DNA from 4 places in the Streptomyces sp. NBC_01471 genome. Region 4 is predicted to be linked to each of the others. Evidence: riboswitches for the same ligand, from Rfam matches in the RefSeq annotation. Region 4 holds a riboswitch; each other region holds the start of a gene.
The links. Region 4 has a riboswitch for thiamine pyrophosphate ahead of thiC (phosphomethylpyrimidine synthase ThiC). Riboswitches for the same ligand answer to the same signal wherever they lie in the genome.
Positions count from the first base shown of each region.

Region 1 (3,064 bases), 2.9 Mb from region 4:
CGGGGAGGTATTTGGCGAGCGGGTTGCCCGGCTCCCGGTCGGTGTACAGCTTCACCAGGTCCAGCATGTCGCCGGTGCCGGAGCAGAACCCGATGATGCCGGCGGTGTACCCGCGGCCGTCTCCTATGTCCTCGATGTACTTGTACTGGGCCTTCCAGTCCAGTGAGGAGTTCTCGGCGCTGGAGACCAGCTTCATGGCGATCTCCTTCTTCGCCGGGTCGTCGAGTCCTGTCGCCGCCGTGGCGACGTGCCGTGTGGCGTGTGAACTCACGTGCTCCGCCGGGGCGTTGGTCGCGTAGGCGGTGGCCGGGACGGCCACCAGGGCCAGCCCGAGCACGGTGCGCGTGATGATCCTCCGGCTGCGTCCAGCGGTGGTGCGGTGGGGGGCTTTCACCGGTCCTCCAAGGGGAGTTCGTGCGGCGATGTTCTGTTAGGAAGCTTTCCTATCAGCTACCCAGGAGGCCGTACACCCCCTGGGGTGAAAGGAGTTGAGCGAATTGGACACGCCCCGGACTGATCCTGACCGATGGCGCGCGGAGGGTGGCGAAAGGTAGGCAGGGTGTATCACCTATTTTGCCCGAAGGTGACTCCACGCAACCGGACGGCCTCCGTGCGCCACGGCGGCGGATGCACCGGCCCGCGCGCTGTAGCGTCTGCGGTATGGACGATCACTCAGTAGTCGATGTCGGCGACGTACGGCTCGCGTACCGCACCTGGGGCGACCCCTTCGGCGCGCCGGTGGTGCTGCTGCACGGCCTCGGCGGTTCGTCCGCGACCTGGGAGGAGACCGGGCGGGTGCTCGGCGAGGAGTGGCGGGTGTACGCCCTCGACCTGCGAGGACACGGGGAGAGCGACTGGCCGGACGAGTACTCGTTCGAGCTCATGCGCGACGACGTACTCGGCTTCCTGGACGAACTGGAACTGGACCGGGTCGGGGTCGTCGGCCACTCCATGGGCGGCGTCGTCGCCTACCTGCTCGCCCAGGAGCACGCGGACCGGGTGGAGCGGCTCGTCCTGGAGGAGACCCCGCCGCCGTACCCCAGGGACGTGGCCGAACCGGAGCGACCCGAAGACCCGGTCGACTACGACTGGAACGTGGTGCCCGCCATCAGGAACGAGATCCGCGAGCCCGGTCCCGAGTGGGCCGAACGGCTCGGCGAGATCGTCGCCCCGACGCTGATCGTGACGGGCGGCCCGGACAGCTCGATGCCGCAGGAGCGGATCCCCGACATGGCAGCGGAAATCCCCGACTGCAGGACCATCACGATCCCGGTCGGCCACACCGTGCACGCGCTGGAGCCCGGACAGTTCTCCGCCGCGGTCAGTGACTTCTTCACCAGCTGAGCGGCGGGTGCAGCGTCCGGCCTGGTGAACACAGCGACCCCCTGCTCGTCGCCGTCGCCCCCCGCGGCTGCGCACCCTCGCCGCGGACAGCGTGGCGCCGCACGTTAGCCTTGCCGTCGTACCGGACACGGGGTGCCCCGTCCAGGGGCTGAGATCACACCCGCCGAACCTGAACCAGTTAGCACTGGCGGAGGGATGTCGCTCATGTCATTTCCACCTGCTCCCAGCAGCACGTCGGCCACAGGTCCGCGATCCGTCTTCGACGGCCGGATGCCCGCCGAACCCGGCGACTTGCGTATCGAGGCACGCGGCATCGCCCCGGTGCCCGGGCACCATCGCTATGGCGGCCCGGGCCGGCTGTTCACCGTGTGGTTCGCCCCGAATCTGACCATGACCGGCGTGTTCACCGGCACCGTCGGTATCGCGCTCGGTCTGGACGTGCCCACCGCCCTGGCGGCCGTTGTGCTGGGCACCTTGATCGGCGCCGTTCCCACCGCGTATCTCGGAACCTGGGGCAGCCGCACCGGGGCAGGTCAACTGCCCTTGGCCCGGCTCGCGTTCGGCCGCTCCGTCCTGGTGCCCGGCCTGCTGCAATGGCTGTCGTCGGTGGCCTGGGACGCACTCATCGGGCTGTTCGGCGGAGACGCGCTGGCCCGGCTCTGCGGCTGGCCCTTCTGGCTGGGCGTACTGGTGATGATGCTGGGACAGGGGTCCCTCGGAGTGCTGGGCTACGAAGCGATCCACCGGCTCCAGAAGCTGATGACCTTCGTGCTCGCCGCCGCTTTCGCCGCCCTGGCCTTCAGACTCCCGGACAGCGTCCAGCACGCGGCCGCCGCCCACGGCGCCGACCGCGCCGGTGCGTTCGTACTGACCAGCACCATCGCGCTCAGTCTGGCGCTGTCGTGGGCTCCGTACGCCAGCGACTTCAGCCGCTACCTGCCGCAGGACACCTCCCGGCCGCGGATGTTCTGGTACACGCTCCTCGGCGTCAGCGTCTCCTTCGTGGCGGTCCAGTCACTCGGGTTGTGGGGCGCCTCGGTCTTCACCGACCAGACCGCCCGCGGGGTCGAAGGACTGCTGGGCGGCGGCATACTCGGCGGGCTGGGGCTGCTGGCCGTGGCGCTGGCCGCCCTGTGCAGCAACGCCATGAACGACTACAGCGGCTCGCTGGCGCTGCAGACCATCGGTCTGCGCGTCCCGCGTCCGTTCGCGGCCGCTCTCGCCGCCGTACTCGGTTTCCCGCTGGTGCTGTGGATGCATGCCGCCGACACCACCGCCCGCTTCCAGAACGTACTGCTGTTCGTCGGCTACTGGATTCCCGGCTTCGTCGCCGTCGTCGCGGTCGACTGGTTCGCCCGGGCCCGCGCGGGCGAACCGGTCGATCCCACCACGGAGAGCGTCCGTTCGCGGTCCGGCCGACCCGCACTGGTGGCATTCTGCGCCGCCTTCGCCGCAGCGGTCCCGTTCATGAACACGGGTCTCTACACAGGTCCGGTGGCCGCCGCACTGCACGGCGCCGACCTCGCCTACTACGCGGCCTTCCTCACCGCACTCGTCGTCTACGCCCCCTTCAGGCTGCGCCGCCGCCCGGCCGTCTGAGCGGAACAGGGAGGCGCGCGCCGGTATCAGCTGTCGCGGCCGAGGGTCTCCAGCCAGGCAGCCGTCTCCTCGGGGCGCTCGAAGCGGAGCACGCGCAGCGGCGCGAAACGCCGGTCGCGGG
Region 1 covers NZ_CP109450.1:1,003,845-1,006,908, reverse strand. Annotated here, with positions in the region: gene OG285_RS04435 (chitosanase) at 1-394, opposite strand, end outside; gene OG285_RS04430 (alpha/beta hydrolase) at 661-1,344, shown strand; TPP riboswitch at 1,463-1,557, shown strand; gene OG285_RS04425 (cytosine permease) at 1,540-2,943, shown strand; gene OG285_RS04420 (adenylate kinase) at 2,970-3,064, opposite strand, start outside.
Region 1: linked by a shared signal. The riboswitch ahead of OG285_RS04425 (cytosine permease) and the one ahead of thiC (phosphomethylpyrimidine synthase ThiC) in region 4 are both predicted to bind thiamine pyrophosphate.

Region 2 (3,064 bases), 2.2 Mb from region 4:
GGGAGAGAAGCGCCGGGGAGTGAAGGCGCGGGCCTCGGCGGGCAGCTCCCCGGTGGTGAGCAGTTCGGCCATCACATCGCCGGTGACGGGGGTGAGCAGCACGCCGTTCCGGAAGTGCCCGGTGGCCAGCAGGAGGCCGGGCAGCGCGGTCGGGCCGAGCAGCGGCGCGTTGTCGGGCGACGCGGGACGCAGTCCCGCGCGCGTCTCGGTGAGCGGGAGTTCGGTGATGCCGGGCACCAGCTCGTGGGCGTCGCGGAGCAGTTCGTACACCCCGCCCGCGGTGACCGTGGTGTCCCAGCCGAGCTCCTCGCTGGTCGCGCCGACCACGAGTTCCCCGTTCTCGCGGGGGACCAGATAGACATCGCTGCCCCGGACGACCGCGCGGACGGTCCGGCTGAGGAACGGCGCGTACACGGGCGGCACCGTCAGCCGCAGGACCTGCCCCTTGACCGGGCGTACCGGCGGAAGCACCGCGTCCGGCACCCCGGCGAGCCGGCCGCTGAGGCTGCCCGCCGCCAGGACCACCCGGTCGGCGGTGAGCGCGACGCCGTCGGCGAGCACGACGCCGGTAGCCCGGCCGCGTTCCACCGTCAGCCGCTCCGCCCAGCCGCGGTGGAAGGTGACCCCGGCCCGCTCGCACGCGGTGAGCAGCGCTTTCGCCAGCCGCCGCGGATCGACCTGGTGGTCGCCGTCCACCCGCAGCCCGCCGCGTACCCCCGGCGCGAGCATCGGTTCGAGGCGCCTGCACTCGCGTCCCGTGAGCCATTCGGACTCCAGGCCCGAGCGGAGCTGGAGCGCGTGCAGCTCCCGCAGACGGGCCCGGTCGTCGAGGTCGAGTGCCACGGCGAGGGTGCCGCAGGCGCGGTAACCCAGCTCCTGCCCCGATGCCTCCTCCAGCTCCGCCGCGAACGCCGGGTAGCGGCGGGCGGACTCCAGATTCAGACCGAGCAGGACCTGCTCGCCGTAGTGCAGTTCCGTGACGGCGGCCAGCATGCCGGCCGCGACCTGTGCGGCGCCGCCGCCCGGCTGCGGGTCGACGACGGCGGTGCGCAGTCCGCGCTGCGCCGACCGCCAGGCCGTGACGAGGCCGATGATCCCGCCACCGATGATCAGTACGTCGGGCAGCGTGTCCGCGCGGTCGGTGCGGTGCGCGTGGTGGTTGGCGTGATGCGCGTGCATGGGCGTCCAGCCCCTCCCTTCGCCGGCATGACCCGGATCAGGTTCGTACGGTCGGAGGCCGTCCAGCCCCCCTCTCAGCCCGGTACGCCCGGACTCCCGCGAGTGGTTCAGCGTGGCCAGCCTAACCCCGGTCCGCGCCGCCCCGTAAGGCGTCCCGGGACGGCCCCCTGTCCTGACGGTGCGTCAGCTGCTTAAGGTGATCGGGTGAGTGAGCCGAGGAACGTCGTCATCGCCGGTGCGGGCATGGCCGGAGTGCAGACCGCTGTCGCCCTGCGGGACCAGGGCTTCACCGGGCCCGTCACGCTGATCGGTGAGGAGTCCCACCAGCCGTACGACAGACCGCCGCTCTCCAAGTCCGTGCTGCTCGGCAAGGCCGAGGGCTCCGCCTTCGACGTCGACTTCGGCGCGCTCGGGGTCGAGCTGCTGCTGGGCTGCGAGGTGACCGGCGTACGCCCGCGGGAACGGGAGCTGGACACCTCGCGCGGCCCCGTCCCGTACGGGTCGCTGGTCGTCGCCACCGGCGCCCACCCGGTCACGCTGCCCGGCAGCGAGGGCGTTCCCGGCGTCCATCTGCTGCGCACGCTCGACGACGCGGGGCGGCTGCGGGCCGTCCTCGCCGACCGGCGGGACGTCGTGGTGGTGGGCGCCGGCTGGATCGGCGCCGAGTTCGCCACGGCCGCACGGGAGGCGGGGTGCGCGGTGACGGTGGTGGAGGCGGCCGGCCGGCCGCTCGTCGGGGCGTTGCCGGCCGAGATCGCGGCGCCCATGGCCGACTGGTACGCCGACAGCGGCGCCGAACTCGTCACCCACGCACGCGTGGCCCGCGTCGAGCCGGGGGCCGTGGTCCTGGAGTCCGGGCGGCGGCTGCCCGCCGCGGCCGTCCTCGTCGGCATCGGGGCCAGGCCCGCGACCGGCTGGCTGGCCGGCTCCGGAATCGCGCTGGGCACCGACGGCTCGGTCACCGCCGACGAGCGGCTGCGCACCTCGGTCGCCGATGTGTACGCGGTCGGCGACTGCGCGTCCTTCCCCTCCCGCCGGTACGGCGAGCGGCTGCTGGTCCACCACTGGGACAACGCCCTCCAGGGGCCGCGCACGGTGGCGGCGGACGTGATCGGCGAGACGCCGCAGGTCTACGACCCGGTGCCGTACTTCTGGTCCGAGCAGTTCGGCCGGTTCGTCCAGTACGCGGGCCACCACGCGGCCGCCGACACCCTGGTCCGGCGCGGCGACCCGTCCGGTCCGGCCTGGTCGGTGTGCTGGCTGCGGGAGGGGCGGCTGGTCGCGGTGCTCGCCGTCGGCAGGCCCCGGGACCTGGCCCAGGGCCGGAAGCTCATCGAGTCGGGAGCCCCGGTGGATCCGGTGCGTACCGCCGATCCGGCCGTGCCGCTCAAGTCGGCGGTACGCCCGGAGACGGGCCGGAGCTGAGCACGCGCCGCCTGAAGGGCTGAGTCCGGGTATCGACTGTCAGTGCGGGATGGCAGGCTTGTCCCGTGACCGAGATTGACGCAAAAACCGATGCTCTCATCCCCGCCTGGCTGCACCTGCCCGACATCGCCGAGATGTTCGACGTCGAGGTGACCCGGGTACGCCAGCTGGTCAGGGACGGCACGCTGATCGCGGTGCGCCGTGGTGAGAACAGGGCGCTCCAGGTGCCCGCCGCCTTCATCGACGGCACCAAAGTGGTCAAGGGCCTCTCCGGGACCCTGACGCTCCTGCGGGACGACGGCTTCAGCGACCAGGAGATGCTGGAGTGGCTCTTCACCCCCGACGAGACCCTGCCCGGCACGCCCGCGCAGGCGCTGAGCGAGAATCGCGGGACGGAGGTGAAGCGCCGGGCCCAGGCGCTCGCCCTCTGACCGGATGGTGACCACCCCGCGGTGTACGG
Region 2 covers NZ_CP109450.1:6,099,853-6,102,916, forward strand. Annotated here, with positions in the region: gene thiO (glycine oxidase ThiO) at 1-1,179, opposite strand, end outside; TPP riboswitch at 1,177-1,289, opposite strand; gene OG285_RS27315 (NAD(P)/FAD-dependent oxidoreductase) at 1,384-2,604, shown strand; gene OG285_RS27320 (Rv2175c family DNA-binding protein) at 2,670-3,035, shown strand.
Region 2: linked by a shared signal. The riboswitch ahead of thiO (glycine oxidase ThiO) and the one ahead of thiC (phosphomethylpyrimidine synthase ThiC) in region 4 are both predicted to bind thiamine pyrophosphate.

Region 3 (3,064 bases), 2.1 Mb from region 4:
CCCTGGGCGATCTGGGCGAGTCCATGATCAAGCGGGATCTCGGGATCAAGGACATGGGAACGCTGCTGCCGGGCCACGGCGGGATCATGGACCGGCTGGACTCCCTGCTGCCCACCGCACCCGTGGTCTGGCTGCTGCTGGTGCTCTTCGTCGGCTCCTGAGACCGGCGATCGGCGTATATCCACGTCTCTGACCTGTGCCTTCACCGGAGGGAGGGGCGTCGTCCACAGGACGGCGGGCCCTCCCTCCGCTGTCTGCGACACTGGATGAACCATGCCTAAGCCCGGAGAACTCACTTTCGTCGCGCCCCGCGGAGCCAAGAAGCCCCCGCTCCACCTCGCCGACCTCACGCCCGCCGAGCGCAAGGACGCCGTGGCCGAGACCGGCGAGAAGCCGTTCCGCGCCAAGCAGCTGTCGCAGCACTACTTCGCGCGGTACACCCACGACCCCGCCGAGTGGACCGACATCCCGGCCGCCTCGCGCGAGAAGCTGCGGGAGGCGCTGCTTCCCGACCTGATGAGCGTCGTGCGCCACATCAGCTGCGACGACGACACCACCCGTAAGACGCTCTGGAAGCTGCACGACGGCACGCTCGTCGAGTCGGTGCTGATGCGCTACCCGGACCGGGTGACGATGTGCATCTCCTCGCAGGCCGGCTGCGGTATGAACTGCCCCTTCTGCGCCACCGGTCAGGCGGGCCTCGACCGCAACCTCTCGACCGCCGAGATCGTGCACCAGATCGTCGACGGTATGCGAGCGCTGCGCGACGGTGAGGTGCCGGGCGGGCCCGCGCGGCTCTCCAACATCGTCTTCATGGGCATGGGCGAGCCCCTCGCCAACTACAAGAGGGTGGTCGGCTCGATCCGCCGGCTGACCGACCCCGAGCCGGACGGTCTCGGGCTCTCGCAGCGCGGGATCACCGTGTCCACGGTCGGTCTGGTGCCGGCGATGCTGCGCTTCGCCGACGAGGGCTTCAAGTGCCGCCTCGCGGTCTCGCTGCACGCGCCCGACGACGAGCTGCGCGACACCCTCGTCCCGGTGAACACGCGCTGGAAGGTCCGCGAGGTGCTCGACGCGGCGTGGGAGTACGCCGCGAAGTCCGGCCGCCGGGTCTCCATCGAGTACGCGCTCATCCGCGACATCAACGACCACGCCTGGCGGGGCGACCGGCTCGGACGGCTCCTCAAGGGCAAGCCGGTCCACGTCAACCTGATCCCGCTCAACCCGACACCGGGCTCCAAGTGGACCGCGTCCCGGCCGGAGGACGAGAAGGCGTTCGTCGCCGCCATCGCCGCCCACGGTGTCCCCGTGACCGTACGGGACACCCGTGGCCAGGAGATCGACGGAGCGTGCGGGCAGCTGGCGGCCGCGGAGCGGTAGGGCCCGTGTAACGTGGGCCGCACATTTTCATATTCCGACAGGGGAGCGCCACAGCGCTGAGAGTGCGGCACGCCGCAGACCCTCTGAACCTTGCCCGGGTCATTCCGGGTAGGAAGTTCGGTCACTACTCAAGCTGTTCAGCCCTGCCCGTTTCCGCGGGCAGGGCCGCGTCTCTTCCTGGATGTCCCCATCCCAGGAGGAATCAGTGAGTACCACCAAGCGAGCGCGCACGTCCGGCAGAACGCTGACCACCAGGAGGCTCACCGTCACGGCGCTGGCCGCCGCGCTGGGCGTCTCGACGCTCGCTGCCTGCGGAAGCTCCGGCGACTCCGGTTCGGGCGCCAAGAACTCCAAGGTCGTCACGCTGGTCAGCCACGACTCGTTCGCCGCGTCCCCCGCCGTGCTGAAGGAGTTCACGAAGGAGACCGGCTACACCGTCCACGTCCTGAAGAGCGGGGACGCCGGAGCCGCGCTCAACCAGGAGATCCTCAGCAAGGGATCCCCGCGCGGCGACGTCTTCTTCGGCGTCGACAACACCCTGCTGTCGCGGGCACTCAGCAACGGCCTCTTCACGCCGTACCGGGCCAGGGGTCTGGACCAGGTCGATTCCGGGGTACAGCTCGATGCGGCGAAGCACCGGGTCACCCCCATCGACAGCGGCGACCTCTGCGTCAACTACGACAAGAAGTACTTCGCCGACCACAAGCTCGCCCCGCCCAAGAGCTTCGACGATCTGATCAAGCCGCAGTACAAGAACCTCCTCGTCACCGAGAACGTCGCCACCTCGTCGCCCGGGCTCGGCTTCATGCTCGGCACGGTCGCCCGGTACGGGAACGACGGCTGGCAGGCGTACTGGAAGAAGCTTGAGGCCAACGGCGTCAAGGTCGACGACGGCTGGGAGCAGGCGTACAACAACGACTTCTCCGGTTCGGCCGGCGGCAAGAAGGCCAAGGGCGACCGGCCGCTCGTCGTCTCGTACGCGTCGAGCCCGCCCGCCGAGGTGCTGTACGCCAAGCCGCAGCCGAAGACCGCCCCCACCGGTGTCGTCACCTCCACCTGCTTCCGGCAGATCGAGTTCGCCGGGCTGCTTGACGGCGCGAAGAACGAGAAGGGCGGCAAGGCCCTGATCGACTTCCTGATCAGCAAGAAGTTCCAGGAGGACATGCCGCTCAACATGTTCGTGGACCCCGTGGTGAAGGGCGCGAAGGAGCCCGCGGTGTTCACGAAGTTCGGCGCGAAGGTCACCCGTCCCGAGACCGTCGCACCCGGCACGATCGCCAAGAACCGTGATCAGTGGGTCAAGTCGTGGTCCTCGATCGTCCTGAAGTAGAGCCCGCGGCGCGGAAGGGGCCGTCCGCGACCGGGCCGGGGCCAGCGAACAGGGCGGCCCGGCGGCGGACGGCGGTGCGGCTCGCGCTGATGGCCGTGCCCGTCACGTTCTTCGCCGTCTTCTTCGCCTACCCGGTCGCCGCCATCGTCGGCCGCGGCCTCAAGGCCGGCGGCACCTGGCAGTTCGGGCGGATCGGCGACGTGCTGAGCCAGCCCGACATCCTGCACATCCTGTGGTTCACCACCTGGCAGGCGTGCGCGTCGACCGGGCTCACGCTGCTGATCGCGCTCCCCGGCGCGTACGTCTTCGCCCGCTTCGACTTCCCCGGCAAGCAGCTGCTGCGCGCCGTGGCGA
Region 3 covers NZ_CP109450.1:1,804,043-1,807,106, reverse strand. Annotated here, with positions in the region: gene OG285_RS07910 (phosphatidate cytidylyltransferase) at 1-161, shown strand, start outside; gene rlmN (23S rRNA (adenine(2503)-C(2))-methyltransferase RlmN) at 274-1,380, shown strand; TPP riboswitch at 1,410-1,513, shown strand; gene OG285_RS07900 (thiamine ABC transporter substrate binding subunit) at 1,586-2,710, shown strand; gene OG285_RS07895 (ABC transporter permease) at 2,800-3,064, shown strand, end outside.
Region 3: linked by a shared signal. The riboswitch ahead of OG285_RS07900 (thiamine ABC transporter substrate binding subunit) and the one ahead of thiC (phosphomethylpyrimidine synthase ThiC) in region 4 are both predicted to bind thiamine pyrophosphate.

Region 4 (3,064 bases):
GGTCCGGATGACCTTCCACCTTCCCGGAGACGCGCCGGTGACCTGGACGTTCGGTCGCGAGCTGCTGCTCGACGGGATCAACGCCCCTACAGGGGACGGCGACGTGCACATCGCGCCCAGCGATCCGTCAGGGCTGTCCGACGTTCATCTGCGGCTCCAGGTCGGGGCCGACCGCGCGCTGTTCCGGGCGGGCAGCGCCCCGCTGATCGCCTTCCTGGACCGCACGGACAAGATCGTCCCGCTCGGCGAGGAGTGCAGTCTGGGCGACTTCGACGGACATCTGGAGGCAGCGCTCGGCCGGATCCTCGCGGAGGAGAACGCCGGCTGAAGCCTGCGGCCCGAGGCCCGAGGCCCGAGGCCCGGGCGAGGGCGCGTAGCCGGGGTGCAGAGCGGGGCGGCTCAGTGCTTGCGGCGGCGGCCCCCGCCGCCCCGCGTGATGCCCCCTCCCGCGAGCGCCCGGCCCACCCCGCGCGACGGGCGGTCGGTCCCATGGCCCGCACGGTCGGCCGAGACCACGAGCGCGGCGAGCGCCGTGGTCACCGGCACCGAGGCGACCAGGCCGATCGAGCCCACCAGGGTCCGTACGATCTCCTCCGCGACCAGCTCGGAGTTGGCCACCGTCCCCACACTGCTCTGCGCGATGGAGAAGAGCAGCAGCAGGGGCAGCGCCGCACCGGCGTAGGCCAGAACGAGGGTGTTGACGACGGACGCGATGTGGTCGCGGCCGATCCGGATGCCCGCCCGGTAGAGCCCGCGGGCCCCCATCGTGGGATCGGCCTGGTGCAGTTCCCAGACCGCTGAGGTCTGTGTGACCGTCACGTCGTCCAGCACCCCGAGCGATCCGATGATGACGCTCGCCAGCAGCAGCCCGCTCATGTCGATGTGCGGGTAGAGGCCGTGGATCAGTCCGGTGCTGTCGTCGGTGTTGCCCGTCAGGCCGGCCCAGCCGATGAAGAGCGAACCGAGCAGCCCGATCAGCATCAGCGAGATCAGGGTGCCGATGACGGCGACCGAGGTCCGCGCCGTCGGGCCGTGGCAGGTGTAGAGGGCGATCAGCATGATGGCGCTCGCCCCGATGACCGCCACGACCAGCGGATTCGAACCGTGCAGGATGGCGGGCAGGATGAACAGCGTCAGCACGGCGAAGCTGACGGCCAGCGCGACCAGAGCCATCAGCCCGCGCAACCGGCCCACGGCGACCACCACCAGCGCGAAGATCCCGGCGAGCAGCGCCAGCGGGAACTTCCGGTCCACGTCGGACACCGAGTACTGCAGGTCGCGGGGGGCGTCGGGGGCGTACGCGACGATCACGCCCTGCCCCTGGTGCAACTGGCGCGGGGAGTCCGACCGGACGATCTCGGCGAAGGTGCGGCCCTTGTCCTTGCCACTCGTCACCTCGATCTTCGCCTTCTTGCACGGGGCGCCCTGCGGGGCCGCACCGGCACCGGCCTGCTGCTCCGCCGCGCTCTCGCCGTCGGTACCACTCCCGCTCCCGCCCCCGTCGGCCGTCGACGACTGGTCGGCGTGCAGGTCCTTGCAGTTGACCGCGGTGATCTCCACCACCTTGCCCTGCCGGGTCTGCCGGTCGAACCCGACACCGCTGCGGGCATGGTGCGGGTCCCCGTCCGGCCAGAAGACCGCGAGACCGGCAACGACCGCCGCCGCGAAGGGAATCAGCACGGCTGCGATGACCTTGCGCAGGTGCCTGGACACCGGCGCGGCAGGGCCGTGACCGTGCGGGTGGCCGTGCCCGCCGGGGGACGGTTCAGGGAGTGGTGTCACCGCCAGATCATCGCAAGAAGGGGGAGGCCCTCTGTTCAGCGTGCGCTCTTGGGCACTAGCGTGGGGGGCACCTTTGCACACGCGGGAGCTCGGAGCACCGGGCTGAGAGGGCGCTGATCAGCAGTCTGCTGAGAGCTGCGCCGACCGCCGAACCTGTTACCGGGTAATGCCGGCGTAGGGAGTAGGTCTCATGACCACAGTGGATGCACGCACGCCTGCCACCGATCAGGACGAGCGCAAGCCGGGCTGGCACAAGGGATATGTCGCGGGCCCGGAGGGCTCGCGCGCGGATCTCCGGGTGCCCGTCAGGCAGGTGCACCTCACCAATGGGCAGGACGTGACGCTGTACGACACGTCAGGCCCGTACACCGATCCCACCGTCGAGACCGATGTCCGGCGCGGGCTCGCCCCGCTCCGGGAGAACTGGATCATCGGCCGCGGCGACACCGAGGAGTACGCGGGCCGCCCGGCCCGCCCCGAGGACGACGGGATCAAGCACACATCGCCGCGCGGAGGGCTCCGTAACCTCGACGCGGTCTTCCCCGGCCGTCCCCGCCAGCCCAGGAGGGGGCGCGAAGGGCGCGCGGTGAGCCAGCTCGCGTACGCCGTGCGCGGGGAAATCACCCCGGAGATGGAGTACGTCGCGATCCGGGAGAACGTCTCCCCCGAGGTCGTACGGGAGGAGATCGCCGCCGGCCGGGCGGTCCTGCCGGCCAACGTCAACCACCCGGAGATCGAGCCGATGATCATCGGGAAGCGCTTCCTGGTGAAGGTCAACGCCAACATCGGCAACTCCGCGGTCACTTCCTCCATCGAGGAGGAGGTGGACAAGATGACCTGGGCCACCAAATGGGGCGCAGACACGGTCATGGACCTGTCCACCGGGCGCAATATCCACGCCACCCGCGAGTGGGTGCTGCGCAACTCCCCCGTGCCGATCGGCACGGTCCCGCTCTACCAGGCCCTGGAGAAGGTCGATGGCCAGGCCGAGGAGCTGACCTGGGACATCTACAAGGACACGGTCATCGAGCAGGCCGAACAGGGCGTCGACTACATGACGGTGCACGCGGGGGTGCTGCTGCGGTACGTGCCGCTCACCGCACGCCGCAAGACCGGGATCGTCTCGCGGGGCGGCTCGATCATGGCGGCCTGGTGCCTGGCGCACCACAAGGAGTCGTTCCTGTATGAGAACTTCGAGGAGCTCTCGTCCATTCTGGCCTCCTACGACGTCACCTACTCGCTGGGCGACGGACTGCGGCCGGGGTCGATCGCGGACGCCAAC
Region 4 covers NZ_CP109450.1:3,947,908-3,950,971, forward strand. Annotated here, with positions in the region: gene OG285_RS17345 (SsgA family sporulation/cell division regulator) at 1-328, shown strand, start outside; gene OG285_RS17350 (YibE/F family protein) at 400-1,782, opposite strand; TPP riboswitch at 1,854-1,980, shown strand; gene thiC (phosphomethylpyrimidine synthase ThiC) at 1,973-3,064, shown strand, end outside.